DNA from 3 places in the Streptomyces sp. NPDC057307 genome. Region 3 is predicted to be linked to each of the others. Evidence: riboswitches for the same ligand, from Rfam matches in the RefSeq annotation. Region 3 holds a riboswitch; each other region holds the start of a gene.

Region 1 (5,191 bases), on a different contig from region 3:
CGCCCCCGAACTCTTCACCTGGGAGTTCGCCACCGACCCCTACCCCGCCTACGCCTGGCTGCGCGAGCACGCGCCCGTGCACCGGACCCGGCTGCCCAGTGGGGTCGACGCGTGGCTCGTGACGCGGTACGTGGATGCCAAGCGGGCCCTCGCCGATCCCCGGCTGTCCAAGAATCCCGTGCATCACGCCGAGCAGGCGCACGCCAAGGGGAAGACGGGGATCCCGGGGGAGCGGGGCGCGGAGTTGATGACGCATCTGCTGAACATCGATCCGCCCGACCACACCCGGCTGCGGCGCCTGGTGTCGCAGGCGTTCACCCCGCGCCGGGTGGCCGAATTCGCGCCCCGTGTGCAGGAGTTGACGGACGGGCTGATCGACGCCTTCGCGGCGAAGGGGGAGGCCGACCTCATCCATGACTTCGCCTTCCCGCTCCCCATCTACGCGATCTGCGATCTGCTCGGGGTCCCGCGCGAGGACCAGGACGACTTCCGCGACTGGGCCGGGATGATGATCCGGCACGGCGGCGGGCCGCGGGGTGGGGTCGCGCGGTCCGTGAAGAAGATGCGGGGGTATCTCGCCGAACTCATCCACCGCAAGAGGGACGCCCCCGGCGACGACCTGATCTCCGGGCTGATCCGCGCGAGCGACGACGGCGAGCACCTCACCGAGAACGAGGCCGCCGCCATGGCGTTCATCCTGCTCTTCGCGGGGTTCGAGACGACCGTCAATCTGGTGGGCAACGGGGTCTACGCGCTGCTTCGCAACCCCGACCAGCGCGAACGCCTTCAACGCTCCCTCGACGCAGGCGAGACCGGGCTGCTCGCCACCGGGATCGAGGAACTGCTGCGCTACGACGGGCCGGTGGAGCTGGCCACCTGGCGCTACGCCACCGAGCCCGTCCAACTCGGCGGGCAGAGCGTCGCGGTGGGCGACCCCGTCCTCGTCGTACTGGCCGCCGCCGACCGCGACCCGGAGCGGTTCGCCGATCCGGACCGGCTCGATCTGTCGCGGAGTGACAACAAACACCTCGGATACGGCCACGGCATCCACTACTGTCTCGGCGCACCGCTCGCCCGCCTGGAAGGACAGGCCGCGCTCGGGACACTCCTGACCCGCCTGCCCGACTTGCGACTTGCGGTCGATCCATCCGATTTGCGGTGGCGTGGCGGGCTCATCATGCGTGGACTGCGTACGCTCCCGGTGCAGTTCACAGCGGTGCGTGACTGAGTGATCGTCAACACTGTGACTTTCACGTGATCTCCGCTGTATCGACTTGTGACAGACGTTGGAGTACGGCTACGTTCACGACCGTCCCAGCAGTCACCTGTTCGGAATTCACGTTCGGAACCCGTGTTCGGGATTCACGTTTCAGCAGTCTCACGGAAGGCAATCGCATGCGCTCCGGGAACGGCCGGCACCGTCGGCCCCGTCAAGCCCCCGCCCTCGTCGTCGCGGCAGGGGTGACAGGCTCGGCGATCGCCATCCCGCTGCTCGGCGCGACCGGCGCCAGCGCGGCCGACGCCGCCACCTGGGACCGTGTCGCCGAGTGCGAGAGCGGCGGCATGTGGAGCGCCGACTTCGGCAACGGGCACTACGGCGGGCTCCAGATCGCCCAGGAGACCTGGGCCGACTTCGGCGGTACGGCGTACGCGCCCACCGCCGACCAGGCCAGCCGCAGCCAGCAGATAGCCGTGGCCGAGAAGATCCTCGACGCGCAGGGGCCGACCGCGTGGCCGACCTGCGCGCTGGTCACCGGGCTCACGGCGGACGACGGTGCGTCGCCGGATGGCGAGCCCTCCGGCGACGCCACCCAGCAGCCCGAGACGTCCGCGGAGCCCGCGCCCGAGTCGAGCGAGGAGGCCGTGCTGCCGCCCGCTCCCGAGTCGACGCCGTCGTCCGGGCAGTTCGGCCGTGATTCGGCCTCCGGTGGCGAGAAGCCCAGCGCGGAGCCGAGTACGGAGTCGAGTACGGAGTCGGGTACCGGGTCCGGTACGACGCCGAGCGCGGAGCCCGGCACCGAGGCCGACGCCGGCCAGGGCACCGGCAAGCACCGCGGCGAGGCGGACGCCGGAACGGGCGCCACCGACGGGTCGACCGAAGCAGGCAAGACGGGCAACGCGGACGAAGAGCGTGAAAGTGGCCGTCATGCCTCGCGGGGTGACGGTTCGGCACGTAACGGTGACACCGCCGCCGAGGACACGGCCGCCGCCGACGGCTCGTACACCGTCCAGGCCGGCGACAACCTGTGGGCCATCGCCGACGAGCAGAAGGTGGAGGGCGGCTGGTCCGCGCTCTACGCGGCGAACCGCGAGGTCGTGGGCTCCGACGCCGACCTGATCCTGCCGGGCCAGAGCCTCGATCTGACCGCGAAGTAGGGGTAGTTAAACGGTCTATGTCCGTATCTGCGCAAGTGAGACAAGGGTCTCTTCGTCCCAACTGATGCGGTCTGACCGGCACGTCGCCTCGCTTCCGTCCCGACCTGCGTAAACAGAGGTTTCCTCGGGGCGGGATGGGCGAATCATCCCGGATGTTCCTTCTTTGAACATCCGGGATGTCTGTGTTTACGGTCTGAACCGCTCGCACCGCGGGCACCGTCGACCGTCACGCCGAATCCTGCCGTCGGTCGGGGGGAGTAGTCGTCGCGTCAAGCGCCGAAGGCAGGAGCGGGGGACCCAAAGGTAAGTGCCGGCCAGTACGGCCGGCTCGGGGTGCAGCCGTGTGCAGGGGGACGTGAAGACGTTCCCGGGTCGCACGGCCGGGCAACTCACTTGGCCCGAACCCGACAGCTCACCTCGTAGGCGTCGGTGAGGAGATTTCGCATGCTGTTTTCCAGCAAGTCCGGCAAGGCCAAGCACCGCCGCCCCTCCAAGGCCGTCCGCTACGCCACGCTCGCCGGCATCACCGGTGCCGCTGTCGCGGCCCCGCTGATCGGCGCCACCTCCGCCTCCGCGGCCACCACCGCCGAGTGGGACGCCGTCGCCCAGTGCGAGTCCGGCGGCAACTGGTCCATCAACACCGGCAACGGCTACTCCGGCGGCCTCCAGTTCTCGCCCTCCACCTGGGCCGCGTACGGCGGCACCGCCTTCGCCTCCAGCGCCGACCAGGCGTCGAAGTCGCAGCAGATACAGATCGCCGAGAAGGTCCTCGCGGGCCAGGGCAAGGGTGCCTGGCCGAGCTGTGGTGTCGGCCTGTCCAACGCCTCCAACAACGCCGGCTCGGACGACAGCGCCCAGCAGCAGGCCCCTGCCCCGAAGGCCGCCCCGAAGCAGGAGTCCGCCCCGCGCGCCGCGCAGGAGCAGCCCGCCTCGCGTAGTGAGACGCGCGGCCCGATCAAGAAGGGCGACGGCGAGTACAAGGTCAAGGCCGGCGACACGCTCTCCAAGATCGCGGACGCCAAGAAGGTCGAAGGTGGCTGGAAGAAGCTCTTCGACCTGAACAAGGACATCGTCGAGAACGCCGACGAGATCTTCCCGGGTCAGCAGCTCCACCTGAGCTGACCCTTCCCTCCCTGAGCCCCGGCACGGCGCGCCTCACTCCCCCCGGACGCGCCGTACCGGGGCTCGGGCCCTGTCCGAGGTGCTGCGGTACGGGGCTCGGGCCCTGTCCGAGGTGCTGCGGTACGACGCCCGGGTCCGCCCGGCCGCCGGTCCACGGACCCCAGGACATTCGCGGCTGAACGGGCATTCAGGACTCTTTTCGTCCCAGCGGGCGGGCATCTGCCGACCGCCGACCGGGAGCCGGTTAGGCTCATGCCGCAAGGCCAACGAGGCCCTGCACTCCACGCGTCACATCCCAGAAGGAGATGCTCGTGCCGTCCATCGACGTCGTCGTAGCCCGGGAAATCCTTGACTCCCGAGGCAACCCCACGGTCGAGGTCGAGGTCGGCCTCGACGACGGCAGCACCGGCCGTGCTGCTGTCCCCTCCGGTGCGTCCACCGGTGCGTTCGAGGCCCTCGAGCTCCGCGACGGTGACCAGAACCGCTACCAGGGCAAGGGTGTCGAGAAGGCCGTCCTCGCCGTCATCGAGCAGATCGGCCCGGAGCTCGTCGGCTACGACGCCACCGAGCAGCGCCTCATCGACCAGGCGATGTTCGACCTGGACGCCACGCCGGACAAGTCCTCGCTCGGCGCCAACGCCATCCTCGGTGTCTCCCTGGCCGTGGCGCACGCCGCGTCCGAAGCCTCGGACCTGCCGCTGTTCCGCTACCTCGGCGGCCCGAACGCGCACCTGCTGCCCGTTCCGATGATGAACATCCTCAACGGCGGGTCGCACGCCGACTCCAACGTGGACATCCAGGAGTTCATGATCGCGCCGATCGGCGCCGAGTCGTTCTCCGAGGCCCTGCGCTGGGGCGCCGAGGTCTACCACACGCTGAAGAAGGTCCTGAAGGAGAAGGGGCTCTCCACGGGCCTCGGCGACGAGGGCGGCTTCGCGCCGAACCTGGAGTCCAACCGCGCCGCGCTCGACCTGATCCTCGTGGCCATCAAGGAAGCCGGCTACGCCCCGGGCAAGGACATCGCGCTCGCGCTCGACGTGGCGGCCTCCGAGTTCTACAAGGACGGCTCCTACGAGTTCGAGGGCAAGTCCCGCTCGGCCGCCGAGATGACCGAGTACTACGAGGAGCTTGTCGCCTCGTACCCGCTGGTCTCCATCGAGGACCCGCTCTTCGAGGACGACTGGGCCGGCTGGAAGGTCCTCAACGACAAGCTGGGCTCCAAGGTCCAGATCGTCGGCGACGACCTCTTCGTCACCAACCCCGAGCGCCTGGCCCGTGGCATCGAGGAGGGCTCGGCCAACGCCCTGCTCGTCAAGGTCAACCAGATCGGTTCGCTGACCGAGACCCTGGACGCCGTCGAGCTGGCGCAGCGCAGCGGCTTCAAGTGCATGATGTCGCACCGTTCCGGCGAGACCGAGGACGTCACGATCGCCGACCTGGCCGTCGCCACCAACTGCGGCCAGATCAAGACCGGCGCCCCGGCCCGCTCCGAGCGCGTCGCCAAGTACAACCAACTGCTGCGTATCGAGGAGATCCTCGACGACGCGGCGGTGTACGCGGGCCGCAGCGCGTTCCCCCGCTTCAAGGACTGACCTCTTGAAGGACTGACCACCGTGCCCGTCCTACGGCCGTCCCCGGCCACGGTCCCGTACCGTGTCCGGGGACGTACGCGCGTACAGAGGCAGTACGCCGG
Region 2 (5,191 bases), on a different contig from region 3:
GCCCGGTGGCGCAGCTGCGGCGCGGTGGTCTTGAGCGCGACGGGGTAGCCGAGCCGCGCGGCGGCCTCGACGGCGTCGTCGGGTCCGGGCGCGGGGAGGGTGGGCCGTACGGCGATCCCGTACCGGCCGAGCAGTTCGCGGGTGTCGTCGTCCCCGAGGGTCGTCCCCCGCGGGTCGGGGGCCGCGGCGCCGAGCATCCGCTCGATGAGTCCGGCGGCCCCGTTCTCGTCGATGTCGTCGTACTCGGGCACCTTGCCGGGCTCGGCGGCCTGCCGCCGCCACTGCGCGTACGTGACGGCCTGGCTGAGCGCCCGCACGGCCCGCTCGGCGGCGGGGTAGGCGGGGATCCGGCCGGGGGTGGGGGTGGGGGTGGGGTCGGGAGCGGTGTCGGCTGCCGGGTCGGTGCCGTCCGCCGACCGGCGGGGCGGCGCGGCGACGGTGCCGGGCACCGACACGGGCCGGGCGACCAGGTCCTCGGGGGCGGGGGTGGTGGCGGGGTTCGGGCCCTCGGGGGCCCGGCCGTGACCGGGCGCGCCGTCCCCCGCCACGGGCGTGGTCGCGTCGGCGGCCGTCGTACCGTCCGACGCGGCGCCCGGCATCGGCCCCGGCCGGGGCGCCGTCGTCGTGGCCGCCGAGAGTGCCTTCGCCAGGCCGCCGATCTCGACGTGGACCACCGCCACCGGCTTCGCCGGGGACATCGCGGCCGCCTCGCGCAGCGCCGTCGCCAAGACCTCGCCGTCGCCCGATTCCCTCGTGCCGTTCTCGCCGACCCAGGGGATCGCCGTGACGACGACCGCGTCGCAGCCCGGGTCCGCGAGTGCCGTGGCCAGTGCCGTACGGAAGTCCTCCGGGCGGGCCGATGTCGTGAGGTCGAGTGGGGGCAGCGGGCGCAGGCCCTCCGTCAGGCAGGCGTCGTACGTGAGCAGCCCGAGCGACTCCGAGTTGCCGAGGATCGCCACGTGCGGCCCCGCCGGCAGGGGCTGGGTCGCGAGCAGGAGGCCCGCGTCCACCAGTTCCGTGACGGTGTCCACGCGGATCACGCCCGCCTGGCTGAGCAGCGCCGAGACCGTCGCTTCGGGAATGCGGGTGACGGGCACCGAGTGCCCCGGCGGCGCGCTGCCGCTGTGCCGCGCGCCCTTCGCGACGACGACCGGCTTCACCGCCCCCGTACGCCTCGCCAGACGCGTGAACTTCCGTGGGTTGCCGATCGATTCGAGGTACAGCAGCACGACGTCGGTGTCCGGGTCGTCGTGCCAGTACTGGAGGAAGTCGTTGCCCGAGACGTCCGCGCGGTTGCCCGCCGAGATGAAGGTGGACAGGCCGGCGCCGCGCCGTACCAGCCCGGCGAGCAGCGCGATGCCGATCGCGCCCGACTGGGTGAAGAGGCCGATCCGCCCCCGGTCGGGCGGCTCGGGCGCGAGCGAGGCGTTCAGCCGGACGGACGGCGAGGTGTTGATGACGCCGAACGCGTTGGGCCCGATGACCCGCATCCCGTACGAGCGCGCCTGCCGCACCAGCGCGCGCTGCCGCTCCCGGCCGACGGGCCCGCTCTCCGCGTATCCGGCGGACAGGACGACCAGGCCCTGGACGCCGTGTTCGCCGCAGTCGGCGACGACTTCGGGCACCCGCTCGGCGGGCACGGCGACGATCGCGAGATCGACGGGTTCCCGGATCTCCGCGAGGGAGCGTACGGCGGGGACGCCGTCGATCTCGGCCAGTTCCGGGGGCAGGGCCAGATTCACCGCGTACGTACGCCCCGTGAAACCCCCGTCGAGCAGATTGCGCAGCACCGCCCGTCCCACGCCGCCCGCCGTGCGTCCGGCGCCGACGACGGCCACGGACGACGGGCCGAGGAGCCGCTGCACCGAGCGCGCCTCGGCGCGCTGCTCGCGGCCCCGCTGGACGGCGAGGGACTCCGCGGTCGGTTCGAGGTCGAGGACGAGGCGGACCGAGCCGTCCTCGAAGTTGCGTTTCTGGGTGAACCCGGCGTCCCGGAACACCTTGATCATCTTGTTGTTGGCGGGCAGCACCTCCGCCGCGAAGCGCCGGATCCCGCGCTCGCGCGCCACCGCGGCGATGTGTTCGAGGAGCGCGGAGGCGATCCCGCGCCCCTGGTGCGCGTCCTGGACGAGGAAGGCGACCTCGGCCTCGTCGGCCGGGGCGGAGGCGGGCATGCCCCGGCCGTCGATGCGGTCGTAGCGGACGGTGGCGACGAACTCGCCGCCGACGGTGACGGCGAGGCCCACCCGGTCCACGTAGTCGTGGTGGGTGAACCGGTAGACGTCCTTGTCGGAGAGCCGGGGGTAGGGCGCGAAGAAGCGGTAGTACTTCGACTCGTCGGAGACCTGTTCGTAGAAGCTGACCAGCCGCTCGGCGTCGTCGGTGGTGATGGGCCGGACGCGGGCGGTGCCCCCGTCGCGCAGGACCACGTCTGCTTCCCAGTGAGCGGGGTACGCGTGCTGTGACGGCGGCGTCATGGGGAGAGCCTACGGCGCGCGCACCGGTAGCGGCGGCTGCGCGGCCGGGGCAGGCTGGGGGTGCCTCATCGGTCCGTTACGGGGCACATGAGACACTGGTCTAGACAACAACTGTGACTTTGAAGGGCAACACCATGGCTGAGCGCCGCGTCAACGTCGGCTGGGCCGAGGGCCTGCACGCCCGTCCCGCCTCCATCTTCGTCCGTGCCGCCACGGCCTCCGGCGTTCCCGTGACGATCGCCAAGGCCGACGGCAGCCCGGTCAACGCGGCGTCGATGCTCGCCGTGCTGGGACTGGGCGCGCAGGGCGGCGAGGAGATCGTCCTGTTCTCCGACGCGGACGGCGCGGACGCCGCGCTGGACCGGCTGGCGAAGCTGGTCGCCGAGGGTCTGGACGAGCTGCCCGAGACCGTCTGAACCGCACACGCACCGAATCGCACACGCGCCGAGCCGCACACGCGCTGAATCGCACACGCACGACGAAGGCCCCGGCAGGACGCCGGGGCCTTCGTCATGTCTCCGCGCGCAGTCGTGTCTCCGCGCATGGTCGCGTTCTCCGCGCGTAGAGAGTCAGACGCTGACGCCGTGCGCGCGCAGGTACGCGACGGGGTCGATGTCGGAGCCGTACTCCGCGCTCGTCCGCGCCTCGAAGTGCAGGTGCGGGCCGGTCGAGTTGCCGGTCGAGCCCGAGAGCGCGATCGGCGCGCCCGGCGTGACGCTCTGGCCGACGGTGACGCCGATCGAGGAGAGGTGTCCGTACTGGGTGTACGTGCCGTCGTTCATGCGGATGACGACGTTGTTGCCGTACGCGCCGCCCCAGCCGGCCTCCACGACGGTGCCCGCGCCGACGGCCACGACCGAAGTGCCGGACGCCGCGCGGAAGTCGACGCCGGAGTGGCTGCCGGAGGACCAGAGCGCGCCGCCGGTCTGGTAGCCGGTGGTGACCGGGGAGCCGGCGACGGGGAGTTGGTAGGAGTTGAGGCGCTCGCGCTCCGCGGCCCGTGCCGCGCGCTCCTTGGCCTCGCGCAGTTCCTTCGCGCGGGCCTCCGCCTTGCGCTTCGCCTCGGCCTTGGCGCGGGCAGCGGCCTCCGCCCGCGCCTTCGCCGCCGCGGCCTTCTGGGCGGCCAGATGCTGGGCGTCGGCCTGGGCGTCGATCGTCGCGGCGAGGGAGTCGTCGATGACGATGGCGCGGGCCGGGGTGACCGGAGCGGTGTCCTGGGCGACGGCCGCCTCCATGTCGGCGGCGAGCGCCGGGGATCCGAGGGTGCCGATGACACCGGCGGCGGTGAGAGTCGCGACTCCGGCGAAGTTCGCGCCTCGGCGCGTCATTCGGCTCGGGGCACGGTGCTTCCCGGTGGCACGGGTGAACGCCATGAAGTGGCTGGTCCTTTCCTTCCTTCTCGCCTACCGGGTTAGCTGACGGGTTCGGAGCAGGAAGGTCTCCTACGGGCTCCTCCGCGGATCACGCGAAGGCCCCCGATTCACCCCAGGGACATGATTGGGTCCCCGGCTCCCCAGGCTCGCGCCTGACGGGGACTCGGCGATGGCTGTCCGGTGCCGCGGATGCGGCGGGCTCTGGCGAACAGCCGGACCGACGCTAAAGGGGTCATCTTTCAATCACCAAACAGACAGGCCCTTTTGTAGCGCACGCCACAGGGCATTCAGGCAACCTCCTCATGAATGCGGACATAGCGGGGAACCCCGGCGACTGGTTCGTCACCGGGGTTCCCTTTGTCCGTGCTGATCGGACGTCCGCACCGAGCCGACGGGCGGTCGTCGTCGTCATCGGCCTCAGCCGGTGACGACCTTCACCTCGCCGATCCCCAGGGCCTCGATCGGCTCCCGGATCACCGAGGCGTCCCCGACGAGCACCGTGACCAGCCGGTCGCCCGGGAAGGCGCTGACGACGGCGGCCGTCGCCTCGACCGTGCCGGTCTCGGCCAGGCGCGCGTACAGCTGCGCCTGGAAGTCGTCCGGGAGGTGCTGCTCGACCTGGTCGGCGAGCGTGTCCGCGACGGACGCGGCCGTCTCGTACTTCAGCGGCGCGACGCCGACCAGATTCTGCACGGCCGTCTCGCGCTCGGCGTCCGTCAGCCCTTCGGCCGCGAGCGTGCGCAGGACCTTCCACAGGTCGTCCAGCGCGGGCCCGGTCGACTCGGTGTCCACGGAGCCGCTGATGGCGAGCATGGAGGCGCCCGTGCCGTGCGGGTCGGAGCGCAGCACCTGCGCGAAGGACCGCACGCCGTACGTGTAGCCCTTCTCCTCGCGCAGCACCCGGTCGAGCCGGGAGGTGAGCGTGCCGCCCAGGCAGTACGTGCCGAGCACCTGGGCCGGCCAGACGCGGTCGTGCCGGTCGGGACCGACCCGGCCGATCAGGAGCTGGGTCTGTACGGCTCCGGGCCGGTCCACGATGACCACACGGCCGGTGTCGTCGGCCGTCACCGGCGGCACGGGGCGCGGCTCCGAGGTGTCGCCCGTCCAGTCACCGAGGGTCTCGGCGAGCAGCGCGTCGACGTCCACGCCGGTGAGGTCGCCGACGATCACCGCAGTGGCGGTGGCCGGGCGGACATGCGCGTCGTAGAAGGCGCGGACGCCCTTCGCGTCGATGCGTCCGACGGTCTCCTCGGTGCCCTGGCGCGGACGCGACATGCGCGAGGTGACCGGGAACAGCTCCTTGGAGAGCTGCTTGGCCGCGCGGCGGGCCGGGTTGGCCTG
Region 3 (5,191 bases):
GCCCAGTCGGTCGACGGCGGGTAGCCGCCCGGCGCGTGAGGGGCCAGCCTAGGGAGGGCGCGGTACCGTCCGCAGCCGTCGACGGACCGGGCAGGAGACCACTGGTGGGGCAGAGAGACAGCGGAGACGACGGGACGGCGGGCGGCGGCGGGGACGACGGCCGCCGTCCCGCCGAGAGTGCTGTCCGCCGCCCCGGCCTGGCCGGCAGGCTCCGCGGTCTCGGCAACAGCGCCCGGCGCGGGATCCGCCGGGGCTTCGAGCGCGCCGACGCCGGCTTCCGCCGGGCGGACTCCCGCCCGGCCGCCCCGGTCCCGCCGGCCTTCGACCCGGACGATCCCACCTGGGACGGCCGGTCCTCCGCCGACAAGCACCCCGCGGGCTTCGGTCCCGACGACCCCCGTCCGGCCGGGCGAGGACGCGGCCGGCACGCCGCCCGGCCGGCGCATCCGATCGTGGAGATCCTGCCCGGCCTGATCATCGTGGCGGGGATCGTCCTGGACCAGACGACCCCGACGGCCATCACCGCTTCCCCGCTCTACGCGGCGGCGCCGCTGGTCGCCGCCCCGTTCTTCTCGTTCCTGCGCACCCTCGTCATCGGCATCCTGGCCACCGCCGCCGTCGTCGGGCTGCACTTCCTCAACGACACGGTGGACGCGGTCGAGACGGTCACCGAGTCGCTGACCGTCTTCACGGTCTCCGTGCTGGCGCTGGCCATCAACGGAGTCGTACGCCGCAGCGGCGAACGCCTGGCCTCGGCGCGCGTCATCGCCGAGGCCGCCCAGCGGGCCGTCCTGCCGACGCCCGCCGCCCGGATCGGCGGGCTCCATATCGCCGCGCGCTACGAGGCGGCGGAGGAGGGGGCGTTCATCGGCGGTGACCTGTTCGCCGTCCAGGACACGGAGTACGGGGTACGGCTGGTGGTCGGCGACGTACGCGGCAAGGGCATGGGCGCCGTCGAGACCGTGGCCGTCGTCATCGGCGCCTTCCGCGAGGCCGCCGAGCAGGAGCGGTCGCTCGAAGGGGTCGCGCAACGGCTGGAGCGGGCGCTGGCCCGCGAAGGCACCCGGCGGGACGGGATCGACCTGTTCGAGGGTTTCACCACCGCCGTACTCGCCGAGATCCCGCACGTCGAGGGCATGGTGCGCGTGGTCAACCGCGGGCACCCGGAGCCGCTGCTGCTCGCCCCCGACGGCGGGCTGACCGTGCTGTCCCCCGCCGATCCGGCGCTGCCGCTCGGGATGGGCGAGCTGGGGACCTGGCCGGACCGCGCGGACGAGGTCCCGTACGAGTCCGGGGCGACACTGCTCCTCTACACGGACGGGCTCACCGAGGCGCGCAACGCGGCGGGCGTCTTCTACAACCCGCGCGAACGGCTCGCGGGACGGATCTTCCCCGGCCCCGACGAACTGCTCGACGCGATCGTCGGGGACGTACGGCTGCACACCGGCGGCGGCAGTACGGACGACATGGCGCTGCTGGCCGTCAGCCGGCCCACCCCGCGACAGCCGGAGCGGCGCCGGACGATGCCGGTCGTGCCGTGACTCGATCGCGTCGCGACCCGTCCTGGCCGGACGGGACACGGCGTGCCGTGCGGCGCCATCTCGCCCGCCACGCTGCGTAGTTGAAGTGCACCACTCCGCATAACATTTGACGCACCGTCAGTTCGAGTGTGTGATCGCACACGATCCGAAGGGCGATCAACTCGCCCGATTCCACCCGCTTGTGTCCCGGTTGGTCCAGGCCGCGTCCGCTAACGATCACCCGGAACAGCTTGGAATAAGCCCCGGTCGTCTATTAACGTTCGATAACGCAGCGCGGTTGTCCCAGCCGTCGAAGAGACGGCACCGTGCGCACGCGCCGAATTCCGCAAGGAAACCGGGGAACCACCAATTGGGGTGAATCGGGCGTCTCTTGCTGCCTCGTGCGGCGAAAAACGCTCGTAGGAGACCTTCCTGCTCCGAACCCGTCAGCTAACCCGGTAGGCGAGAAGGAAGGAAAGGAGAGCGCCCCAGTGGCGTCCAACAGGCCTGCCCCCGAAGCCTCAGCCCCGGTCCATTTCGGTCCCGGGAGCCGGTTCGCCGGTACCGATCGCACCGACGACGAGGCGAACAAGGGCTGGGAGGAGTGGAATCCCACCGCGGACTCCATCCGTCCCGTACGCGGCAAACACCGTGTCGCCAAGCAGCGCAACGCTCTCGCCCGCAGCTCCACGGTCCTCGGAGTAGGCGTCATCGCCGCGGTCGGCGCGGGAGGCATAGCCTCCGCGCAGGACAAGCCAGCGGTCTCGATATCACTTCCCGACGCGCTCTCGGACAGTTTCCCCGACGCCAAGTCTCTTCCCGGTGTCGGGTCTTTCATGTCCGACGGCGACGACAAGAACGACGAGACGCCCTCTCCGCTCACCACGGCCGGCCTCACCGCGGCCGACGCCCAGCAGGGCACCACCGACTCCGGCGAGGCGCTGCGCGCCCGCATCCTGCAGCAGGCGGAGCAGCAGCAGGCCGAGGCCGACGCCGTCCAGAAGGCGAGCGCCGAGACGGCCGCCGCCGAGAAGGCCGCGGCCGAGGCGAAGAAGCAGCAGACCGACGCCGAGGAGAAGGCCGCCGAGGAGAAGCGCAAGGCGAAGGAGGCGGCCGAGCGCAAGGCCGAGAAGGAGCGCCTGGAGAAGCTGGCCGCCAGTTTCTCGCTCCCCACCTCGTCGTACACGCTCACCTCGACGTACGGCCAGAGCGGCTCCATGTGGTCCTCCGGCCAGCACACCGGCCTGGACTTCGCCGCCCCCACGGGCACGCCCGCCAAGGCCGTCCACAGCGCGACCGTCAAGTCGGCCGGCTGGTCGGGGTCGTACGGCTACCGCGTGGTGCTGGAGCTGGACGACGGCACGGAGATCTGGTACGCCCACCTGTCCTCGATGACCGTCGCCGCCGGCCAGAAGGTCACCACCGGCGAGACCGTCGGACGCGTGGGGGCCACCGGCAACGTCACCGGCCCGCACCTGCACCTCGAGGTGCACACCGCGGGCGGCAGCGGGATCGACCCGCTGAGCTGGCTCCGCAGCAAGGGACTCACTCCTTGATACGGGCCGAGCCTCAGGGCAGGTCCTAGCTCCGATACGGGTTGTAGCCGCCGTAGTCGATGTACGGCGGCGGAGTCCACACCCGCCCCGTCGCCCGCGCCGCGTACGCCAGCGCGGGCGACGCCATGTCCCGGCGCTGCCACATGTGGTGCAGCAGCTCCTGCTCGCGCTCGGCGAAGTCCGGGTCCGCCGCGCCGCGGCCCGCCCGGTGGCGCAGGAACGCGAGGGCGGTCGCGAACGCCTGGTACTCGCGGACCGTGCGGGCCGCCGCCGACCCGTACGTACGGCCCGCGACATCGCGCGCCGCCGAGCGCGCCCGCATCGAGGACAGCGCGAGCGGTTCGGTCTCGCCGAGCCAGCCGGCCGCCGCGTACGCGGGCAACTCGGCCGAGACCGTGCGCAGTTCGCGCTGCCGGCTCCAGATCGCCAGCCAGGTGAGCAGGGCGAAGGCGGGGACCATGAAGGCCGCGTACACCGCGTAGAAGCCGTACGGGCCGAACAGCGACGAGGAGCCGTTCCACAGCGCGTGCGTGCCCATGGCGAGCGTGAGGCCGAGCACCGGCAGCAGCCAACGGCGCACGCGCCGGCGGCGGGAGGTCAGGGCCGCGAGGCCGAAGCCGATGCCCGTGAGGACCGTGAAGAGCGGATGGGCGAACGGCGACATCACCACCCGTACGAAGAAGGTCGCCGCGGTCACGGAGGCGAGGCCCGAGTTGCCGATCTGCTGGTCCTCGCCGAAGGCGTTGCCGAGATAGAGGATGTTCTCGGTGAAGGCGAAGCCGGTCGCGGTGAAGCCGGCGACGACGACCCCGTCGACGAGACCGGTGAACGACTTCCGCCGGAAGAGGAAGATCAGCAGGATCGCGGCGGCCTTCGCGCTCTCCTCGACGATCGGCGCCACCACCGTGGCCCCCAGGGACTCCGCGCCGGTGGGGTCGGCGGTGGCGGTGGCTATCCACTGGGTCGCGAAGGAGTTCGCCGTGATCGCCACGAGGGCGGCCGCACACGCGCCCCAGGCGAAGGCGAAGATCAGATTCCGCCAGGGCCCCGGCTCGACCCGGTCCAGCCAGCGGAAGGCCGCCATCAGCAGCGGCACGGGCAGGGTCGCCAGACCGAGACCGACGAGAAACCCCTGCGTACCGGTCTGTTCCCGGACGAGCGACAGGATCAGCAGGCCGCAGATGGCGAGCAGGATGATCACCGCGCCCGCGCGCACCGCCGGATGCCGCCAGAACGAGCGGTGCGGCCGGTAGCGCCGGCGGGCCCGCTCCGGCACGGCGGCCCACATGTCACCGAGCCGCTGTTGCCGCTCGAACGCGGGGATCGCCGGGTGTGGGTACGGGGCCGGGTCCGGGTCCGGATACGGCGGCGAGGGCGGGAACGGAGGGATGTGCGGCGGGGCGTGCGGAGCGGCGTGCGGCGGTGGTCGGGACGGTTCGGACACCTCCTGACCCTAACGAGCGCCACCGACATCCCGCGACGGTGCCCGTCGGGTCCCGGCCGACGTCCTACTCGGCCGGAACGCCCTCCGGAACGACGCGGCGGAAGACCAGGTCGCGTACGGCATGCCCCTTGTCGAGGCCCTGGCCCTCGAACCGCGTGAGCGGCCGGAAACCGGGCCGCGGCGCGTAACCATCGTCCGGGGCGGTGTTCTCGAAGGCGGGGTGCGCGGTCAGTACGTCCAGCATCTGCTCGGCGTACGGCTCCCAGTCGGTCGCGCAGTGCAGTACGGCACCGGGCCTCAGCCGGAGCGCGGCCAGGTCGAGGAACTCGGGCTGGATCAGCCGCCGCTTGTGGTGGCGCGTCTTGGGCCACGGGTCCGGGAAGTAGACCCGTATCCCGGCCAGCGAAGCGGGCGCCAGCATCTCCCGCAGCAGGATGATCGCGTCGCCGTTGGCCACCCGGATGTTGGACAGCCCGTTCCGCTCGGCGAGACGCAGCAGGTTCCCCTGCCCCGGTGTGTGGACGTCGGCGGCGAGGATCCCGGTGCCCGGGTCGTCGGCGGCCATCCGCGCGGTCGCCTCGCCCATGCCGAAGCCGATCTCCAGGACGACCGGCAGCCCGCCGAGGAGCGCGTCGAGGTCGAGCACCCGCTGTCCGTCGATGTCCAGGCCC

Evidence for each region. Region 3 has a riboswitch for cyclic di-AMP ahead of ACFUN8_RS10335 (M23 family metallopeptidase). Riboswitches for the same ligand answer to the same signal wherever they lie in the genome.
Region 1: another riboswitch for cyclic di-AMP. It lies ahead of ACFUN8_RS02090 (transglycosylase family protein); the one in region 3 lies ahead of ACFUN8_RS10335 (M23 family metallopeptidase).
Region 2: another riboswitch for cyclic di-AMP. It lies ahead of ACFUN8_RS32690 (M23 family metallopeptidase); the one in region 3 lies ahead of ACFUN8_RS10335 (M23 family metallopeptidase).

The regions. Positions count from the first base shown of each region.
Region 1 is NZ_JBHUZM010000003.1:60,889-66,079, reverse strand. Features, by position in the region: gene ACFUN8_RS02100 (cytochrome P450) at 1-1,228, shown strand, start outside; gene ACFUN8_RS02095 (transglycosylase family protein) at 1,396-2,376, shown strand; cyclic di-AMP (ydaO/yuaA leader) riboswitch at 2,641-2,817, shown strand; gene ACFUN8_RS02090 (transglycosylase family protein) at 2,821-3,498, shown strand; gene eno (phosphopyruvate hydratase) at 3,804-5,090, shown strand.
Region 2 is NZ_JBHUZM010000160.1:5,784-10,974, reverse strand. Features, by position in the region: gene ACFUN8_RS32700 (GNAT family N-acetyltransferase) at 1-2,477, opposite strand, end outside; gene ACFUN8_RS32695 (HPr family phosphocarrier protein) at 2,612-2,893, shown strand; gene ACFUN8_RS32690 (M23 family metallopeptidase) at 3,047-3,850, opposite strand; cyclic di-AMP (ydaO/yuaA leader) riboswitch at 3,863-4,029, opposite strand; gene ACFUN8_RS32685 (M16 family metallopeptidase) at 4,268-5,191, opposite strand, start outside.
Region 3 is NZ_JBHUZM010000019.1:15,528-20,718, reverse strand. Features, by position in the region: gene ACFUN8_RS10340 (PP2C family protein-serine/threonine phosphatase) at 450-1,541, shown strand; cyclic di-AMP (ydaO/yuaA leader) riboswitch at 1,846-2,000, shown strand; gene ACFUN8_RS10335 (M23 family metallopeptidase) at 2,012-3,076, shown strand; gene ACFUN8_RS10330 (PrsW family intramembrane metalloprotease) at 3,102-4,520, opposite strand; gene trmB (tRNA (guanosine(46)-N7)-methyltransferase TrmB) at 4,585-5,191, opposite strand, start outside.